2 regions of the Janthinobacterium foliorum genome follow, and region 1 is predicted to be linked to the other one. Evidence: predicted binding sites of a transcription regulator. Region 1 holds the regulator's gene; the other holds the start of a gene.
The links. The regulator LexA, encoded in region 1, represses DNA repair genes until DNA is damaged. The targets are predictions, from matches to a motif close to ACTGTATNNNNATACAGT.

Region 1 (10,358 bases):
CAAGCCTTATCTGCCTGCCGCTTACGCGCAGCATGTGAAATTTTGAATTTTTTTTAAAATCAGTAGCACAGTTTAGGAGCACACCATGTGTGGCATCGTCGGCGTCGTTTCCCATCAACCTGTCAATCAATTGCTCTATGATGCATTGTTGCTCTTGCAACATCGCGGTCAGGATGCGGCAGGGATTGCGACCAATCACAGCAGTATGTTTTCCATGCACAAGGCCAATGGCCTCGTGCGTGACGTCTTCCGTACGCGTAACATGCGTTCGCTGCAAGGCACCACCGGCATCGGCCACTGTCGTTATCCGACGGCCGGCTCGTCGAGCGAAGAGGAAGCACAGCCGTTTTATGTGAATGCGCCGTTCGGCATCACCCTGGCGCACAATGGCAACCTGACCAACTGGGAACAGTTGAAGCAGGAAATGTTCAAGAACGACCGCCGCCACATCAATACCGATTCCGACTCGGAAGTGCTGCTCAACGTGCTGGCGCATGAAATCCAGGAGGCGACGACGGGCCTGAATCTGGACCCGGAAGCCATCTTCAAGGCCGTTACCGTGCTGAACCGCCGCGTCAAGGGCGGCTACGCCGCCGTGGCGCAAATCGCCGGCGTCGGCTTGCTGGCCTTCCGCGACCCGCACGGCATCCGTCCGCTGTGCCTGGGCATCAATGAAACGGAGCAGGGTCCCGAATACCTGATCGCCTCCGAATCCGTGGCCCTGGAAGGCATGGGCTTCCGCTTCGTGCGCGACATCGGCCCCGGCGAAGCCGTCTTCATCGACGCCGACAAGCAATTGCACAGCGCCCAGTGCGCCGACAATGCCAGTTTGAATCCCTGCGTCTTCGAATTCGTCTACCTGGCCCGTCCCGATTCCGTCATCGACGGCGCTTCCGTGTACGCCACGCGCCTGAAAATGGGCGAATACCTGGCTGAAAAAATCCGCACCGAACTGCCGGGCGTGCATATCGACGTGGTCATGCCGATTCCCGATTCCTCGCGTCCGGCCGCCATCCAGCTGGCCATGGCGCTGAACATCGAATACCGCGAAGGCTTCATCAAGAACCGCTACATCGGCCGTACCTTCATCATGCCGGGCCAGGCGGCGCGCAAGAAATCCGTGCGCCAGAAGCTCAACGCCATCCCGTCCGAATTCAAGGATAAAGTGGTGCTGCTGGTCGACGACTCCATCGTGCGCGGCACCACCAGCCGCGAGATCGTGCAGATGGCGCGCGAAGCGGGTGCGACGAAAGTCATCTTCGCCTCGGCCGCGCCGCCGGTGATCTATCCGAACGTGTACGGCATCGACATGCCGACGCGCGACGAACTGATCGCCTACGGCCGCACCACGGAAGAAGTGTGCCGCGAAATCACGGCCGACTACCTGGTGTACCAGGATATTGAAGCGCTGAAGCAAGCCATTGCCGACGTCAACCCGGCCCTGACCAGCTTCGAGGCATCGTGCTTCGACGGTGTGTATGTGACGGGCGACGTGTCGCAGGAATACCTGGACCGCCTGGAATATGCGCGCCACCATCCGAAGGCGGCAGCGCCCGAAGATACGCCGCGTTCTCAGTTGAACTTGAACCTGGCAACGACAGAAGCATAAGTAAGCTGCCCGGCCGATGCCGGGCATTTTTTTCTCCGCGATCATGAACGATAAAAAAAACTACGGCTTTACCACCACCATCCTGCACAACGACCGCCGCAAGGGCATCGAGCACGGTTCGCTGCACAAGCCCGTGCACACTTCCGTTGCCTTCGGTTACGCTGACGCGCGCCAGCTGGCTTCCGTATTCCAGGGCAAGGAGCCAGGCTTCCGCTATGGCCGCCAGGGCAACCCGACTGTTTCCGCATTGGAAGAGAAGGTCAACAAGATGGAAGACGGCGTGGCCACCCTGTGCTTCGCCACCGGCATGGGGGCCATCGGCGCCGTGGTGCAGTCGCTGCTGCGCGCGGGCGACCATGTCGTCTCGTCGGCATTTTTGTTCGGCAACACCAACAGCCTGTGGCAAACGGTGACGGGGCAGGGCATCGCCGTGTCCTTCGTCGATGCCACCGACGTGGCCAACGTGGCGGCCGCCATCACGCCGGCCACGCGCATCGTGTTTGTCGAAACCATCGCCAACCCGCGCACGCAGATTGCCGACCTGAAGAAAATCGGCGACTTGTGCCGCGAAAAGGGCATCCTGTACATCGTCGACAACACCATGACGACGCCCTACCTGTTCCGTCCGAAAGCCGTGGGCGCCGGCCTGGTGGTGAACGCCTTGACGAAATCCATCGGCGGCCACGGCAATGCGCTGGGCGGCAGCCTGACGGATACGGGCGTGTTCGACTGGACGCAATACCCGAACATCTTTGAAAACTACAAAAAGGCGGCGCCGGCGCAGTGGGGCATCGCGCAAATCCGCGCCAAGGCCTTGCGCGACTTTGGCGCCTCGCTGGGGCCGGAGGCGGCGCACCATATCGCCGTCGGCGCGGAAACCATGGCCTTGCGCATGGACCGCACCTGCTCGAACGCCCTGGCGCTGGCCACCATGCTGGCCGCGGACCCGCGCGTGGCCGCCGTGCACTACCCGGGCCTGGCGTCGCACCCGCAACATGCGCTGGCAAAGGAGCTGTTCCGCAGCTATGGTTCGCTGTTCAGCTTTGAGTTGAAGGATGGCATCGACTGCTTCGATTTCCTCAACCGCCTGAACCTGGCTATTCCAGCCAGCAACCTGGGCGACACGCGCACCCTGGTGATTCCCGTCGCCCACACGATCTTCTACGAGATGGGCGCCGAGCGCCGCGCCAGCATGGGCATCGCCGAGTCGCTGATCCGCGTCTCCGTGGGCATCGAGGACGAGGCCGACCTGCTGGACGATTTCAAGAGCGCGCTGGACGCATAAGCAGCCGCGCGCCATGTGAAAAGGGCCGCGACAGTCATGCTGTCGCGGCCCTTTGCTTTTCTTGTTACATGGTAATGTCGCCGTGCCTTCGGAAACCGTGGCGAGCAAGCTCGATATCGGGTTGAGTAGCGTAGCTGTACACATTCGTACGGGAGCGCCCGGCTAGCGAGCAACGGATGCCCGAGAGCGGGCTGCGCAGCAGGTTCATGAAGGCGCGCTCACTCAATGCCAGCTGCGCATGAGTCCCACGGCCAGGCCTTCGAGGGCAAACTCATCTTCCGGCGACACGGTGATGACCTTGAAGTCGGGGTTTTCCGGCAGCAGTTCGATGACGGAACCCGTCTTCTTGTAGCGCTTGACGGTGACTTCGTCGCCGATGCGGGCCACGACGATCTGGCCGTTCTTGGCGCTGTCGACCTTTTTCACGGCGAGCAAATCGCCATCCATGATGCCGGCGTCGCGCATGGACCAGCCGCGCACCTTCAGCAGGAAGTCGGGCTTGGCCGAGAACAGGGCAGGGTCGACGTTGTAGCTCGCCTCCAGGTTTTCCTGCGCCAGGATGGGCGAGCCGGCGGCCACCCGGCCGATCAGGGGCAGCGACATCAGCAGCGCCGCCGGCACCTTCGCTGGCAGCGTTTCGGCCGCCGCACCGATCAGGCGGATGCCGCGCGAGGTGCCTGGCGAAATCTCGATGGCGCCCTTGCGGGCCAGGGCCTGCAAATGCTCTTCGGCCGCATTGGCCGATTTGAAACCCAATTCATTGGCGATCTCGGCACGGGTGGGAGGAAACCCCGTATTTTCAATCGCGTCCTTGATCAGGTTCAGGATTTGTTCTTGTCGTGCTGTCAGCTTGATCATGAGCGGTGGGTGCATACTAAAATGCTGTCTATATGAACAGTCTGTATTTTTGTACAGTATCGCCCACTATGCAAGGGGATTTCGGCGATTTGCGCAAATTCTGCGCGAAATAGTCGGATGGGCCGGGAAAAGCGCCGCGGCAGCCCGTCGCGGGGACGGCATGTTGAAGGAATGATTGAAACGTTTGCAAAAGGCGGTTATAATCTTCGGCTGACCTTCCCACACCCGTCTTGACGCCGGGGTGGGCGATTATCAATCCGACCTGAAGGAGTTTGCATGCGTCATTATGAAATAGTCTTTATCGTCCATCCGGACCAAAGCGAGCAAGTGCCCGCGATGATCGAACGCTACAAAGCCAGCGTAACCACCCGCGGCGGTTCGGTTCACCGCGTGGAAGATTGGGGCCGCCGTCAAATGGCTTACTCGATCCAAAAGCTGCCTAAAGCACACTACATCTGCCTGAACATCGAATGCGACAACGAGACCCTGGTCGAGTTGGAAACTGCATTCAAATTCAATGATGCCGTGTTGCGTCACCTGACCGTTAAAATGAAGAAAGCTGAAACAGCTCCTTCGCCGATGATGAAATCGGTACAACGCGAAGACGCGGCCAAAAGCCACCGCACCGAAGCACCAGCAGCCGCTCCAGCCGCAGCCGCTTAATTTTTGACCAGGATCGTGCGCTGAACCAGCTACAAGTAACCGCCATCATTGCCGAGCGCGAAATATTGCGCTATACCCCGGCAGGGCTGCCGATTGTGAATGCAGTATTGCAGCACAGTTCGCAGCAGATGGAAGCAGGAATTGCCCGTTTGACCGAGTTTGATGTTGCCGCGCTAGCCGCTGGCGAAATCTCAGGCCGGTTCAGCCAGGCAAGCTTGGGCGGGGTGTATCAGTTCACGGGTTTCCTGGCCAGAAAAAGCCGCAACAGCAAGAGTTTGGTGTTTCACATCATTGATTTTAGTGCAGTCATTCCCGACTAGCGCATTTTAGATACAGGAGCCTGACATGGCATTCGGTAAAAAGTTCGACAAAAATAAGCTCAAGCTTAAAGAAAAACGCAAACAGCAAAACCCGTTGTTCAAACGCAAGAAGTTCTGCCGCTTCACCGCAGCTCACGTTGAGCAAGTCGACTACAAAGACGTCGACACGCTGAAAGACTTCGTCCAAGAAAACGGCAAGATCATGCCAGCACGCCTGACCGGTACCAAAGCGCACTACCAGCGCCAAGTTGACACCGCAATCAAGCGCGCTCGCTTCCTCGCGCTGCTGCCATACACCGATCTGCACCACGCTTAATCGGTCAGATATTCCTGGAGAAGAACTATGCAAATCATTCTGTTAGAAAAAGTTGTTAACGTCGGTAACCTCGGCGAAGTCGTCAAAGTCAAAGACGGTTACGCACGTAACTTCCTGATCCCGCAACGCCTGGCACGTCGTGCTACGGCAACCGCTGTGGCTGAATTCGAAGTCAAGCGCGCCGAACTGGAAAAAGCTGCTGCCGCCAAACTGGCTGCATCGCAAGCCCAGGGCGAAAAACTGAGCGGCCTGACCGTTCAAGTTGCTCAAAAAGCTGGCGTCGATGGCCGTCTGTTCGGTTCCGTCACCAACTTCGACATCGCTGAAGCGCTGACCAAGCAAGGTTTTGCTGTTGAAAAAGCACAAATCCGCATGCCTACCGGCCCGCTGAAGATCGTTGGCGAGCACAACGTTTCGGTTGCTCTGCACACCGACGTGGTCGTGGAAGTCGTTATCGCTGTCGTACCAGACGCGAACGCGTAATCGTCTGCGGGCCTGGCCCGCAAGCGCTGCCGCACTATGAAAAGCCGGGTTCGCCCGGCTTTTTTGTGGCCTTTTTTTCCTGGATTTTTCGCCCTTTTTTTTTGCCCTGACGCCGAAGCGGGTATAATTCGCGCCATGAACGCCCCCTCTGATCCGCAACTGGATTCCCTCCGTATTCCGCCGCATTCGATCGAAGCAGAACAATCCGTCATCGGTGGTCTGCTGCGCGACAATGCCGCGTATGACCGCATCGCCGACTTCATGCATGCGGAGGATTTCTATCGCTATGACCATCGCATCATCTTCGAGCAAATCGTCAAGATGGTTAACGCTTCCAAGCCAGCCGATGTCATTACTGTTTTTGAAACCCTGACCCAGCTCGGCAAGGCCGAGGATGTGGGCGGACTCGCTTACCTGAACGCCATGGCGCAAAACACGCCATCGGCCGCGAACATCCGGCGCTACGCCGAGATCGTGCGCGACCGCGGCGTGCTGCGCAAGCTCATTACCGTGGCCGACGATATCTCCGGCACGGCCTTCAGCCCGCAAGGCAAGGAAGTCAAGCAGATGCTTGACGAGGCCGAGTCGAAGATCTTCGCCATCGCCGAAGAAGGCGCGCGCGGCGCCCAGGGCTGGACCGCCATCCAGCCCCTGCTGACGCAGGTGGTCGAGCGCATCGACGAACTGTACAGCCGTGACAACCAGAGTGAAATCACGGGCGTGCCCACCGGTTTCATCGACCTCGACCGCATGACTTCCGGTCTGCAGCCGGGCGACCTGGTGATCGTCGCGGGACGTCCTTCGATGGGCAAGACGGCGTTTTCCGTCAACATCGGCGAAAACGTCGCCATCGACAGCGGCTTGCCCGTGGCCGTGTTCTCGATGGAGATGGGCGGCGCCCAGCTGGCCATGCGTATGCTCGGCTCCGTCGGACAGCTGGACCAGCACCGCCTGCGCACGGGCCGCCTGAACGACGAAGACTGGCCGCGCCTGACCAACGCGATCCAGAAGATGAACGACGCCCAGTTGTACATCGATGAAACGCCGGCGCTGAACTCGATCGAATTGCGTGCCCGTTCGCGCCGCCTGTCGCGCCAATGCGGCAAGCTGGGCCTGATCATCGTCGATTACTTGCAGCTGATGTCGGCCAATACCCCGGGCGACAACCGCGCCACGGAAATTTCCGAGATTTCGCGGGGCTTGAAAGGCCTGGCGAAAGAACTCGGTTGCCCCGTGATCGCGCTGTCCCAGCTGAACCGCTCGCTGGAACAACGCCCGAACAAGCGTCCCGTGATGTCGGACTTGCGCGAATCGGGCGCTATCGAGCAGGATGCCGACGTGATCCTGTTCATTTACCGTGACGAGGTATATAACCCCGACTCGCCCGACAAGGGGACGGCCGAAATCATCATCGGTAAACAACGTAACGGTCCAATCGGCAGCATCCGCCTCACCTTCATGGGGCAGTACACCAAATTTGGCAATTACAGTGGTGGCCTGGCGCTTTACCAAGGCGACTAACACAGCAGCACTGATATTCCATTGGCCGCCCCTTCATTAAAAGGGGCGGCTTTCTGTAGTAAATAACACGACTCAATGCTTAACGGAGAATGACATGTTTGGACGCTTGATGCCCACTGAGGGCAAGTTTTTTGAATTGTTTAACCAGCACGCGGAATTGTGCGTCAAGGGCGCGAAAGAAATGCTCGGCCTGATGACCAATTTCGATGACCTGGAAAACCGCGTGCATGCGATTGAAAGCATCGAGAAACAGGCCGACAAAGTCACCTACGCCACCGTGGAAATGCTGCACAAGACCTTCATCACGCCGATCGACCGCGATGACATCCATCAGCTGATCACGCGCCAGGACGACATCCTGGACTTGCTGGAAGATGCGGCGCAAACCGTGTCCCTGTACGACCTGAAAGCCGTCACGCCGGAAGCCAAGCGCCTGGCCGAACTGGTCCTGGCCTGCACCGAGAAAGTGCGCGACGCCGTCGCCATGCTGCACAACATGGACAACTCGCGCAAGATCGTCGCCATCTGCGAAGAGATCGACCGCCTGGAATCGGATGCCGACCACGTGATGCGCGCCGCCATGTCCAAGCTGTTCCGCGACGAGCCGGACGTGCGCAACCTGATCAAGCTGAAGGCGATCTATGAGATTCTGGAAACCGTGACGGACCGTTGCGAAGATGTGTCCAATATTATCGAAGGCATCATCGTCGAAAACGCGTAAGCGTTGGGCCTGTCCTGAACCAGAATCAGAAAAGAACATATAATGACCATACAAATCAGCATCTATGTGCTAGGCCTGTTGATCGTCCTGGCGCTGCTGTTTGACTTCATGAACGGCTTCCACGATGCCGCCAACGCGATCGCCACGGTGGTCTCGACGGGCGTATTGAAACCGCAGACCGCGGTTGCCATGGCCGCCACCTTCAACTTCGTCGCCATCTTCGTGTTTCACCAGCTGACCGTGGCCGCCACGGTGGGCAAGGGCACCATCGATCCGGCGGTGATCGACCAGTACGTGATCTTCGGCGCCCTGATGGGCGCCATCTTCTGGAACCTGTTTACCTGGTACTACGGCATTCCATCGTCGTCCTCGCACGCCCTGATCGGCGGCCTGGTGGGCGCCGCTGTCGCCAAGTCGGGCACGGGCGCGCTGGTCGCGGCCGGCCTGTGGAAAACCGTCGCCTTCATCGTCATCGCGCCCGTGCTGGGCTTTGTATTCGGCTCGATCATGATGCTCATCGTGTCATGGATCTTCGTCCGCTCGACGCCGCGCAAGGTCGACAAGTGGTTCCGCCGCCTGCAGCTGGTGTCGGCCGCAGCCTACAGCCTGGGCCACGGCGGCAACGACGCGCAAAAAACCATCGGCATCATCTGGATGCTGCTGATCGCCGCCGGCTACTCCAGCGCGGCCGATGCCATGCCGCCGATGTGGGTCATCATTTCGTGCTACACGGCCATCAGCTTCGGCACCCTGTTCGGTGGCTGGCGCATCGTCAAGACCATGGGCCAGAAGATCACCAAGCTCAAACCGGTCGGCGGCTTCTGCGCCGAAACGGGCGGCGCCATCACCCTGTTCGTCTCGACGGCGCTGGGCATCCCCGTGTCGACCACGCACACCATCACGGGCGCCATCGTCGGCGTCGGCTCGTCGCAAAAGATGTCGGCCGTGCGCTGGGGCGTGGCGGGCAATATCGTCTGGGCCTGGATCTTCACGATTCCCGCGTCCGCATTTGTCGCAGCAGTCGCGTGGTGGATTGGCCACCACATCATGTAATGGATAGCCAACGCCAGTAAAAAGGGAGCCTCGCGGCTCCCTTTTTTTTTGCTTACTGGCCGCGCGGCCCCTTGTCGCCGCCTTGATGTTGCTTCAGCCCATCATTCTGGCGGATCGCGCCTTTGTCTTGTTCAGCTTGCTGGCGGCTCTTGTTGGCTTCCTGCTGGGCTTGCTGGTCTTCCTGTTGCTGCTGCTCGCGTGGAGTGTCGTGGGGTTTGCTCATGGCGCTCTCCTTGAATAATGAGCGTCCATGATGGCGGTTCGCGGTCAAGCCCACCGTTCGTTGTGCAACATAGTGCGGGCACGGCGGCTCAGGCCAGTTCCACCGTCAGCCCCTCGTAGGCGAGGAACACTTGCAGGCCATTGAGGCGGCCGCTGTAGCGGCCCATCACGTCGGCAAACACGGCTTCGAGCTGCTCGTCGCTGCGCGTCGGTTCGTGGTGGGTACAGTACAGGCGCCGCGCGCCGCAGCGCAGGGCCAGGTCGAAGGCGGCGTCGAAAGTGCCATGGCCCCAGCCCTGCTTGCCCGGATACTCCTCGCGCGTGTAGGAGCAGTCCATGATCAGCGCATCGACGCCGGCAACGAGCGCGTCGATGCCGGCCTGGCGCTGCGCGTTGCGGGCCGCGCAAGCCGCATGCTCGGCATGCGCGGGCGGATGCAGGTTATAGAACGGTTCATGGTCGCCGCTGAAAAACAGCGCGGCGCCGGCGCAGTCGATGCGGTAGCCCAGGTTGATGACGGGATGGTTCATTTCCGCGCCGCAGACGCGCGCGCCGCCCACGTCGACGGCGTCGCCGGGCGCCAGGGTGCGGTACTCGATGCTGGCCGCCATGGCCGCTTCGCTGACGGGGAAATAACTGTTTTGCAGCTGCACCGCCATCACGTGCTCGATGCCGCGCCCCGCCACCGCGTCGTAGGCGCCATGCAGGCGCATGCGGTTGCCGGCCACGAACAGCGGCGAAAACATGGGCAGGCCGTGGATGTGGTCCCAGTGGCTGTGCGTGATGAAGACGTGCGCATCCACCGGCTCGCCCGCCGGCAGCTGCTGCGCCAGCGAAAAGATGCCGCTGCCCGCATCAAGGATGATCAGGCTGTCGTCATCGGTGCGCACCTCGATGCAGGTGGTGTTGCCGCCATAGCGGGCCGTGCGCGGACCGGGGGAGGGAATCGAGCCGCGTACCCCCCTGAACGTGAATTTCATTCAGTACCTTGTTACGGTGTAATTATTGTTGATTCTATTCTAATTAATGAGATTGGCGGCAACATTTATGCGTGTTGCAATACGGCAAGTTATTTCATTTTGTTGCAACTAAGTAATGTACAGTGCGCAGGGTCGCCGTTACACTGGCGCTTGCCAGCTTCCCCTCACCTTACCTGATCGCCGATACCATGCCGCAGCTGCACCCCGAGAAAATCGCCCAGCGCCTGGAGCAATTGACCGAGCTCAGTGTCGCGCTCGGCCATGGACTGGGCGGCGAGGGGCGCGATATCGGCCCCCTGTTGCAGCGCATCGTGCTGCTGGCGAAAA
Region 2 (10,358 bases), 130 kb from region 1:
TTGCCGTCACGCCAGACATCCATGCTGATTTTATCGCCAGGCAAGGAGGTCCCCACCAGCGCCGGCAAGTCGGCCGAGGCGATGATGCGCTGGCCATTCACCTTGCGCACCACGTCGCCCGACTTCAGGCCCGCCTGGTCGGCCGGGCTGCCCCGCTCCACGTTGGCCACCAGCGCGCCTTCCGGCGTGGCCAGCTTGAACGAGTCGGCGAAGCCCTGGTTGACTTCCTGCACCGTCACGCCCAGCTTGGCATGGCTGGCCTTGCCCGTGGCCACGATCTGGTCCTTGATGCGGCTGGCCAGGTCGATCGGGATGGCGAACGACAAGCCCTGGAAGCCGCCCGTCTGGCTGTAGATCTGCGAGTTGATGCCGACCACCTCGCCGCGCGTATTGAACAGCGGGCCGCCCGAATTGCCGGGATTCACCGCCACGTCGGTCTGGATGAAGGGCACGTTGCTGTCGTCCGGCAAGGAACGGCCCTTGGCGCTGACCACGCCTGCCGTCACGGTGCTGTCGAAGCCGTACGGCGAACCGATGGCCAGCACCCACTCGCCCACTTTCAGGTCGCTCGAATGGCCGAGCGGCACGACGGGCAGGTTGTTGGCATCGATCTTCAGCACGGCGATATCCGTCTTCGGATCGGTGCCCAGCACCTTGGCGCGGAATTCGCGGCGGTCGTTCAGCTTGACGGTCACTTCGCGCGCATCGCGCACCACGTGGGCGTTCGTCATGATGATGCCGTCAGGGCTGACGATGAAGCCGGAACCGAGGCCGTGCGTAGGCACATCGCGGCCACCGCGCTGCCCGCCCTGCGGACCCTGGAAGCGGCGGAAGAATTCAAAGAAGGGGTCGTTGCCGAAGTCATCATTACCGGCCTGGGCCGACGGGTCGTAGGCCACCTTGGTGCTGCCCGTGACGCTGATGTTCACCACGGCCGGGCTGTTGCGCGCGGCGATCTGGCTAAAGTCGGGCAAGGCCACCAGCGGCGATGCGGCGGCGGGCGCAGCGGCCTGGGCCACGGGGGCGGCGGCCGCGGCGGCGGCATTCGCGCCGGCATTGTTTTGATGCACCACCATGGCGCCGCCGGCGCCCAGCACACCGATCGCGGCCAGCGCGGCTACGGTGCGTTTGATTTTCAGAGATGCGTTATTCGCTTGCTGTTCCATGAATTGCTCCTCATTCAATGAGATTTTGATGTATGCAATATTGGGCCACGAGTCTTAGGCGGTGCTTAACATTTTTCCATTTGGAAACAGGCATTTGTGCCTTTAAGCATGGCTTAACCTTGCGCGCCACGCAGCGCTGGCATGGCCAGGAAAATGGCGCAAGGGGAAGTGTTATCGTGGGTGCAGACGCAATACTGGCCGGATAAACCGGCCAGTATTTTACTGCATGGGAAGGGCGGGAACCCTTCCGCCGGCGCCAGCACGTGGCGCCAGGGGGCTGCAACAGATCAGCTTAGGCTGCCTGACGCTGTTCCAGGGCATTGACGGTGGTGCCGCTACTGCCTTCGATCTCGATCTTGCGCGGTTTCAGCGCTTCGGGCACTTCACGCACCAGGTCGATGGTCAGCATGCCGTTTTCAAACGTGGCGCCCGTCACTTTCACGTGGTTGGCCAGCTGGAAGCGCTGTTCGAAATCGCGGGCAGCAATGCCGCGGTGCAAGAAGGTGCGTTCGACGCCGTCTTTCTGCTTGCGGCCGGTGATGTGCAGCGAGTCGCGTTCGGTGATGATATCGATCTCTTCGCGCGAGAAGCCGGCCAATGCCATCACGATGCGGTATTTATCTTCCGACACCAGTTCGATGTTGTAGGGTGGGTAGCTGGGCTGTGCATCGGCGCGCTGTTCATTGAGCAGTTGTGCCAGGCGGTCAAAGCCAATGGCGGAACGATACAGAGGAGCAAGGTCAAAAGTACGCATGATTAAATATCCTTTCAGTTAAGCGATAAGTATCGCGGACCTCACCATGAGCATCCGCTTGCTACCAATCTAAGGACGATGCACCTACCTTCAAGGCCTTGAAATTGGCGAGAAATGCCCCAGACGCCGCAAAATTTGTAAGAATTTTTTACAGAATGCTAGACTCGGCCTTTGTCCTTCCCCACCGCCCTCCCATGTCCCGTTCGTTCCTGTCTTTCGCCTTGTCCTTGCTCCTTGCCAATATGGCCCAGGCCGCCGCGCCCGACGCCGCGCCCATCGTGCTGCACGTCGATGCCAGCAATGTGGCGCAGCAACTGTTCAGCATCCGCGAAAGCATCCCCGCGACGCCCGGCAAGCTGACCCTGCTGTATCCGCAATGGGTGCCCGGCAACCATGGCCCCAGCGGCCCGCTGAACCAGCTGGCCGGCATGCGCCTGTCGGCCAATGGCCAGCCCCTGGAGTGGCAGCGCGACCCCGTCAACATGTTCGCCTTCCATGTGCAGGTGCCGGCCGGCGCCAGCACGGTCGAAGCGCAGTACCAGTTCCTGTCGCCCGTCGACAGCAGCCAGGGCCGCATCACCATGACGGGCGCCATGCTGGGCGTGCAATGGCATGCGATGACCCTGTATCCGGCCGGGCGCGCGGCGCGCGACATCCTCGTGCAGCCCAGCCTGACCCTGCCGGCCGGCTGGGAATTTGCCAGCGCCCTGGAAGTGCGCGCCCGGGCGGCCACGCCGGCCAGCCAGCGCGTCGACTTCGCACCGCTCGATCTCGACACCCTGGTCGACTCGCCCGTCTTTGCCGGGCGCCATTTCGAGCGCATCGACCTCGACCCGGGCGCCAAGGTTCCCGTGCACCTGAATGTGATGGCCGACAGCGCCGACAGCCTGGAAGCGACGCCGCAGCAGATCGAGCAGCACCGCGCCATGCTGCAGCAAGCATATAAATTGTTCGGTTCGCGCCACTACCGGCACTATGACTTCCTGCTGGCCTTGAGCGACGAGTTCGGCGGCATCGGCCGCGAACACATGCAATCGAGCGAAAACGGCGTCAAGCCAGGCTATTTCAGCGAGTGGGACAAGAACGAGGCGGGCCGCGTGCTGCTGCCGCACGAGCTGACCCATTCGTGGAACGGCAAGTTCCGCCGCCCCGCCGGCCAGGACACGCCGGACTTCAATACGCCGCTGCAAAACAGCCTGCTGTGGGTCTACGAAGGCCAGACCCAGTACTGGGGCAATGTGCTGGCGGCCCGCTCCGGCCTGGTGGCAGCGGCGAACATGCGCGACCTGTTCGCCGCGACGGCGGCCCATTACGACGTGATGCCGGGACGCAGCTGGCGCGCCATGCAGGATACGACGAACGACCCCATCATCAACGGCCGGCGCCCCATAGCCTGGAGCAGCTGGCAGCGCGACGAGGATTACTACATGGAAGGCGCGCTGGTGTGGCTCGACGTCGATACCACCATCCGCGCGCTGTCCGGCGAGCGCCGCTCGCTCGACGACTTCGCGCGCGCCTTCTTCGGCGTGCAGGACGGCAGTACCACGCCCCTGCCCTACACCTTCGAGGATGTGGTGGCGGCCCTGAACGCCGTGCAGCCGCACGACTGGAGCACCTTCCTGCGCGCGCGCCTCGACGGCCACGGTCCTGGCGCCCCGCTCGACGGCCTGGCCCGCGCCGGCTGGAAACTGGTCTACCGCGACACGCCCACGGCGTTCCTGAAAGCCAATGAGGAACGCAGCAAGGGCACGGATCTGACGTATTCGCTGGGCTTAACGATCGGCAAGGAAGGCAAGCTGGAGAAAGTACTGTGGGACGGTCCCGGCTTCAAGGCAGGCTTGTCCGGCAACACCACCTTGCTGGCCGTAAATGGCACGGCCTACACGCCCAAGCTCTTGAAGGCGGCGATCCAGGCGGCCAAGGCCAGCCCGCAGCCGATCAATTTGCTGGTGCGCAAGGGCAAGCAGTTCCAGACGGTGGCGCTCGACTACCACGGCGGCTTGCGGTATCCGCAACTGGAGCGCATCGCCGGCACGCGCGACCGCCTGACGGCCATCCTGCAGGCGCGCTGAGACGGCGACGGCGAGGATGATTTTGCGCCGCGCCCCCTCTGCGGCGCCGGCTTTTGGTGTATGCTGACAGCATGAACAATGATACCGACATCCAGCTCAGCGGCCCCTTCAAGGCCACCGACGGCTCCGGCCGTGCCCACGACATCAAGGCCATCCGCATCTTCGACGAAGGCTACGGCATCATCGACGTGTATGTCGATTTCGCCGCCCCGCTCGAAGCGGGCGCCTACAAGGACAAGACCCTGGTCGGCCACATCCTGGCCCGCCTGCGCAGCCTCGGCTACGTGGGTCCCGACTTCGGCCATGGCGACCTGGGCCTGCAGGACAAGAAACTGATCGTCCTGGAAGCGCCGGAAGAGTTTTCGGCCTTTGCGGCCAGCAAGGGCTGGAAGGATCTTTCGGCAGAGTTTGACGAAGACTAAATACACGCAGGATTGCCCAGGCATTCAAGTCATCCAGCCATATTCCGCTCCACGCCGTACCCGCCCTGTGCCGGTACGGCGTTTTTCATGAAAAGTCGCCATGCTGCGCTTCACCATTGCCACCGCCGCCATCCTGGCCATCGCCTCGCTGGCCTTTTATGCGGGCGTATTGTCGACCTCGTTCAACAGCAATATGTGCTATGCCGCAGTCATCGACAAGCTGGCGACGCAGGCGCAAGCCGCGGCTGCCACGCAAGACCCCGCCGCCATGGCGCGGTACGCAGGGAAGCTGCGCTCCTTGCCCCTGCACGGCTATGAATCCGATTGCGACGCCATCCTGGCCAAGCTGGCCCAGCCTGATTCCTGATTACTGCGGCTGCAGGTAGCGCGCGCTCCAGGCGGCGATGACGTTGGCCACGTAGGCCGCATCATCGCGCCCCGTCAGCAGATGGTCGGCATCGTCGAGCGAGACGAAACTTTTCGGGTGCTTGGCGGCCGTAAAGATATCCATCGCGTTCGACAAGCTCACCGTCGTGTCGTTCGGCGCATGCATCACCAGCAGCGCGCGGCGCAGGCCGGCGATGTGGTTCTTCAGGCTGTGGCTGCCCGCGTCGTCGACGAATTGCTGGCGGATGCGGAAAGGCCGCCCTTCCAGCTGCACCAGCGCTTCGCCCTCGGCGGCGATTTGCTCCAGGTGCCCGCTGAACATGCGCGTCACGTAGGCGGGCGTGCTGGGGGCCGCCAGGGTGGCGATGGCCGTGGCTTCCGGCACGTGCGCGGCGGCGGCCAGCACGGCGGCGCCGCCCAGGCTATGGCCGATCAGCAATTGCGGCGCGGCATGTTTTGCTCGCAGGAAATCGGCGGCGGCGACCAGGTCGTCCACGTTCGACGAGAAATTGGTGGCGGCAAACTCGCCCTCGCTGGCGCCCAGCCCCGTGAAATCGAAGCGCAAGACGGCGATGCCGTGTTCCGTGAGACCTTGCGCGATGCGCCGCGCGGCCAGCACGTCCTTGCCGCAGGTAAAACAGTGGGCGAACAACGCGTAGGCGCGGATGGCGCCGTCGGGTGCATCGAGCCGCGCCGCCAGCACATGGCCGTGCGCGCCGGGAAAATCTTGCCGGGTGGATTTCATGGTCTCAGATCAGAGCTGCCGCACAGGGCGGCCGAAGGCGTATTCTAGCGCCGTCCGGCCAGCGCCTGTTTTAGCCACGCGAGGGAATGTCGACACCCTTGACCACAGCCGGACGGGCAAGAAACGCGTCCAGCACGCGCTGCACGTTGGGGAAATGGTGAAAGCCCACCAGATCGCCGGCGCCATAGTAGCCCACCAGGCAACGCACCCAGGGGAAGATGGCGATATCGGCAATCGTGTACTGCTCGCCCATGATCCAGTCGCGGTCCTGCAGGCGCTGCTCCAGCACGCCCAGCAAGCGTTTCGCTTCGCCCAGGTAGCGCTCCAGCGGCCGCTTGTCCTCATAGTCCTTGCCGGCAAATTTGTGGAAGAACCCCACCTGGCCAAACATGGGGCCGATGCCGCCCATCTGGAACATCAGCCACTGGATGGTTTCGTAGCGCAGGGCCGCATCCTGCGGGAGGCACTTGCCGGTTTTTTCTGCCAGGTACAGCAGGATGGCACCCGATTCGAACAGCGCCAGCGGCTTGCCGCCGGGGCCATCCGGATCGAGGATGGCGGGAATCTTGTTGTTGGGATTCAGGGACAGGAACTCGGGCGACAGCTGGTCGTTGCGCTCGAAGCTGACCAGGTGCGGCTCGTACGCCAGGCCGATTTCTTCCAGCAGGATGGAAACCTTGATGCCATTCGGCGTCGGCAACGAATACAGCTGCAGGCGCTCGGGATGCTGGGCAGGCCATTTATGGGTGATGGGAAAGGCGGAAAGCTGTGACATGGAAATCCTTTGCTTGTCTGACTGGAGTTAAATATGCGGCAGCGGGAAGCCAGTATAGCCAAGCCTCTCCGCTTCTGCTGAACGGTGCCTGATTGGCGCGCCTCGGCCACTCACTCAACCAAACAAGCCATGCAAAAACCAGCGCGGCGCCGCGTCTTCGCCGCTGCCGGCGATGCGTTCGCGGTACACCCAGTAATGGGCGTGGTCGAGGCCTTCGGCAATGAAATAATCGCGTGCCTGCGACTGGCCCCACCAGCCTGCTTCGATGCGCTCGGCCACGGAGACCATTTTCAGGGGCGAGCCATAGAAGGGGCGGTGCTCGCGCATCAGCAGGGCGATGGGCTGCGCCAGCAGCCAGCCGGGACGGGGCATGCCGGCCAGGCCGGGCGGCAAGTCCGGCGGCGCGCCCTTGCCGCCCGGCCTGGCCGGCAGCGGCAGCCACTGGTTCGCCGCTTCCGGACGGTAGTCGGCGCGCGGCGCGGCCTGCAAGACATTCTCCGTGCCCAGGCGCGCCACCAGCAATTCCATCAGGCGCTGGCGCTCCTGCGGCGTGCCGCCCGGCTCGGGAAACAGCGTTTCGCTGGGCGGCGCCATCGGCTGTACCTGCAGCGCTTCCAGGGTCAGGCCGATCACGGGCGCTTCCAGCACCAGCTGCGCCAGGCGCTCCTTGAGCAAACGCACCAGGTGTTCGTCGCGCCAGACGGCCTCGCCCAGCGCCAGGTGGATGACGGTGGGCGGGCGCGCCACCCTGCCCCGCTCGTGCGCCAGCAGCAGTTGGATGCGCTCGACGGCGAATTGCCGCGCGCACAGCCAGCCCGTCATTTGCTGCAGCAGGCGGCGCGCGCCGAACAGCAGCGCATCGGTGTGCTCCACGCGGTCGAACAGTTCCAGGCTGGCGCGGAACGTGGGCGGCGCCTCGAGCCACAGGAACAGTTCCGTGCTGTGGCCATGCGCATCGTCGAGCATGTCCAGCAAGGCCGCGCCGCAACGGCGCTGCAGGCCGGGCCGGGGCAAGTGGCGCAGCTGTCCCAGGGTGCGGCAGCCGATGCCCTCGAACCAGTCCAGGTAGGGACGCGCGGGCGGCAGCAGGGCGCACGGCAGGCGGTCGAGGCGGCGCGCCAGGCTCGCCATGCCGAGCACACGGCTCTGGCGCGCATCCGTGCGCGCCAGCAGCCAGGCACCGCGCGCCGTGGGGGCGCACGACAGCACGCCCGTGTAGCCGAGCGCGCGCAGGCTGGCCGCCATCTGCCGGCACAGGGCGCGCACGCCGCCAAACAGGCGCAGGCTGGCACCCACATCGACCAGCAGGGTCGCCTCCTCGCCCTGCGCCACCAGCGGCGAGTATTGCAGCAGCGCCAGCGCCACCGCCTGCAGGGCTTGCGCTTCCAGCTCGGGCGAACGCTCGTGCAGGCGCGCCTGCGGCGCCAGCATCAGGGCACCGGCACGCCGCATGCCCGGCTTGATGCCGGCCGCCCGCGCCAGCGGCGACAGGGACATCACTTGCTCCTGCTCCAGCACCACGCCCTGGTGGTCAGCCGACCAGCGCGGGCAAAATACTTCGAGCGGGAGCCGGGGCAGGCACAGGCCGATCCAGAGTCGCATGGCGTGGCAATAATGAAGGAGGTTGCAGGGGCAGGAACAGCGGCGCATCGCGCTGCGGTCCCCGGCGCTTGATGAAGCCGATCTCGATGCCGCCGGCGGCCGGGCGCACGGACAGGCGCAAGGGCGCCGGCGACGCATCCTGCGCGCCATGCAAGGGTCGCAGCATGCAGAACAGGGTATTGCCGCTTTGTGCCGCCAGGTGCAGGCGGCGCAGGCTGTCGGCGCGCACATGCGATTGCCAGAACAGCAAGGCGCCACAGCTGCCGCTGCGCAAGATGTTTTCCGCCGCCCACAGGGCATCCTTGCTGCTGGCGCTCTTCAGCCACAGCAGCTGCGATGGCGCCAGCCCCTGCGCGGCCAGGGCCAGCGCCTGCGGCGGATGGGGCGGCTGCAACAGCACGATGGGCAGTCCCGTCAATTGCGCCAGCGCGGGCGCCAGCAGGCGCAATTCGCCGCTGCCCGGCTGCTGCACCAGCAGATCGATCAGGCTGCCGCCAGGCCAGCCGCCGCCGGGCAGCTGTGCCGACAAGGCGGCAAAGCCCGTGTCCAGGCAGCGCGTGGCGCCCTGCCCCAGTTGCGATGCGCGCCATAAAGACGGATGCAAGGCTTCCGGCGACGCCATCAATTGGGAATGTTGCATAAGTTGTTGTCTAACTGAAATCAAGATGAATACTGTATGCATATACAGTACTATCCGTTCCCCCATTTGGCAAGGCTTATCTGTCCGGACGCCAGCCCGGGGCCGCTCCGCCACGTCCGAAAAACCCCGGTTTTGGCATCGATTGCTGTACCATAAGCACTCTCCTTACCGCTCGGCAATGCACCGGGCGGCTTCCTCCGTCCATAAGGAAACTCATTTGACCACCATCCAAATCATCAGCGCGATCATCTTCGGCCTTGCGCTCATCCACACCTTCGCCGCCAAGTCGTTTGACACTTTGGCGCACCGCCATCCGCGCCATGCGGGCCTGCTGCACCTGCTGGGCGAAGTGGAAGTCGTGTTCGGCTTCTGGGCCTTTATTTTGATCATCGTCATGGCCTTTGTCTCGGGCGGCGATGCGGCCATCGAGTACGCCGAGTCGCGCCAGTACACGGAACCGCTGTTCGTCTTTGTCGTCATGGTGGTGGCCGCGTCGCGCCCCGTGCTCGACGCCGTGCAGCGCCTGCTGAAAGGCGTGGCGCGCGTCATGCCGCTGCGCACGGAACTGGCCCTCGTCTGGCTGGGCCTGGCACTGGTGCCCCTGACGGGCTCGATGATCACGGAACCGGCGGCCATGACCCTGGCCGCGCTGATGCTGGCCCCGCAAATCTTTCGTCCGGGTATTCCTGAATGGCTGAAATACGGCGCCTTGGGCGTGCTGTTCGTCAACGTTTCCATCGGCGGCACCCTGACCTCGTACGCGGCGCCGCCCGTGCTGATGGTGGCCACCACCTGGAACTGGGACAGCGCCTACATGGCCAGCCATTTCGGCTGGAAGGCAGCCATCGCCGTCGTGGTCAACGCCACGGGCGTGAGCATCCTGCTGCGCAAGTATCTGCATAGCAATACGTCCGACATCAAGCCGAAAGCGGGCGAGGTGGAAGCGCCGAAAGTGCCGCTGGCCGTCAGCTTGGTGCACATGATCGTGCTGGCCGGCGTGGTGACCCTGGCGCACCATCCCGTGCTGTTCTTCGGCCTGTTCCTGTTTTTCCTCGGCTTCGTGCAAGCGTATGAGCGCTATCAAAGCCCGCTGATCCTGAAGGAAGGCTTGCTGGTCGGCTTCTTCCTCGGCGGCCTGGTGGTGCTGGGCGGCATGCAGCAATGGTGGCTGCAGCCCATCGTCTCCAGCCTGAAACCGCTGGCCCTGTTCTTTGGCGCCCTGGGCCTGACGGCCATCACCGACAATGCGGCCCTGACTTATCTCGGTTCGCTGATCGTCGGCATGACGGAGGAAGCCAAGTACATGCTGGTGGCCGGCGCCGTGGCCGGCGGCGGCCTGACCGTCATCGCCAACGCGCCGAACCCGGCCGGCGTATCCCTGCTGCGCCGCGGCTTCAAGGATGAGTCGATCGGCGCCGTCGGCCTGCTGGCGGGCGCCCTGCTGCCCACGGCCGTGGCGGCCCTGGCCTTCCTGGCGCTGTAGTTCGCGCCACTGCGGCGGCCGTCCTGGCCGCCGCCTTACGCTCCATCGTAGACGAGAAAATGCAGGCGGTCATAGAACAGGCTGTAGGCATAGTCGAAAGTGCCGACGCTGCGAAAGCCCTTGTGCAGGTACACTTGCAAGGCTTCACTCTTTTCCCACACCGTCAGGCTGATGCGCGCACAGCCCTTTTCGCCGGCCAGTTCGCGGATAGCATTGAACATCTGCTTGAACAAGCCCTGCCCCCGGTATTTCTCGTCGATGGCCAGGCTGCTGACGAAGCAGTCGCCGGCGCGCGCATGCTCAAGCACGAAC

Region 2: imuA (translesion DNA synthesis-associated protein ImuA) is a predicted target of LexA. The motif match lies at 8,595-8,612, and genes of this name have one in related genera.

Annotation. Positions count from the first base shown of each region.
Region 1 covers NZ_CDXDQE010000001.1:322,250-332,607, reverse strand. Annotated here, with positions in the region: gene ACZ92H_RS01510 (CvpA family protein) at 1-46, shown strand, start outside; gene purF (amidophosphoribosyltransferase) at 86-1,609, shown strand; gene ACZ92H_RS01500 (cystathionine gamma-synthase family protein) at 1,653-2,894, shown strand; gene lexA (transcriptional repressor LexA) at 3,117-3,752, opposite strand; gene rpsF (30S ribosomal protein S6) at 4,029-4,415, shown strand; gene priB (primosomal replication protein N) at 4,436-4,735, shown strand; gene rpsR (30S ribosomal protein S18) at 4,761-5,051, shown strand; gene rplI (50S ribosomal protein L9) at 5,079-5,534, shown strand; gene ACZ92H_RS01470 (replicative DNA helicase) at 5,670-7,055, shown strand; gene ACZ92H_RS01465 (DUF47 domain-containing protein) at 7,150-7,776, shown strand; gene ACZ92H_RS01460 (inorganic phosphate transporter) at 7,816-8,829, shown strand; gene ACZ92H_RS01455 (hypothetical protein) at 8,882-9,052, opposite strand; gene ACZ92H_RS01450 (MBL fold metallo-hydrolase) at 9,141-10,031, opposite strand; gene ACZ92H_RS01445 (HD domain-containing phosphohydrolase) at 10,220-10,358, shown strand, end outside.
Region 2 covers NZ_CDXDQE010000001.1:456,385-466,742, forward strand. Annotated here, with positions in the region: gene ACZ92H_RS02040 (Do family serine endopeptidase) at 1-1,166, opposite strand, end outside; gene ACZ92H_RS02045 (Hsp20 family protein) at 1,459-1,920, opposite strand; gene ACZ92H_RS02050 (M61 family metallopeptidase) at 2,115-3,992, shown strand; gene ACZ92H_RS02055 (hypothetical protein) at 4,064-4,414, shown strand; gene ACZ92H_RS02060 (hypothetical protein) at 4,515-4,781, shown strand; gene ACZ92H_RS02065 (alpha/beta hydrolase family protein) at 4,782-5,546, opposite strand; gene ACZ92H_RS02070 (glutathione binding-like protein) at 5,617-6,321, opposite strand; gene ACZ92H_RS02075 (Y-family DNA polymerase) at 6,436-7,923, opposite strand; gene imuA (translesion DNA synthesis-associated protein ImuA) at 7,853-8,563, opposite strand; gene ACZ92H_RS02085 (putative Na+/H+ antiporter) at 8,781-10,046, shown strand; gene ACZ92H_RS02090 (GNAT family N-acetyltransferase) at 10,082-10,358, opposite strand, start outside.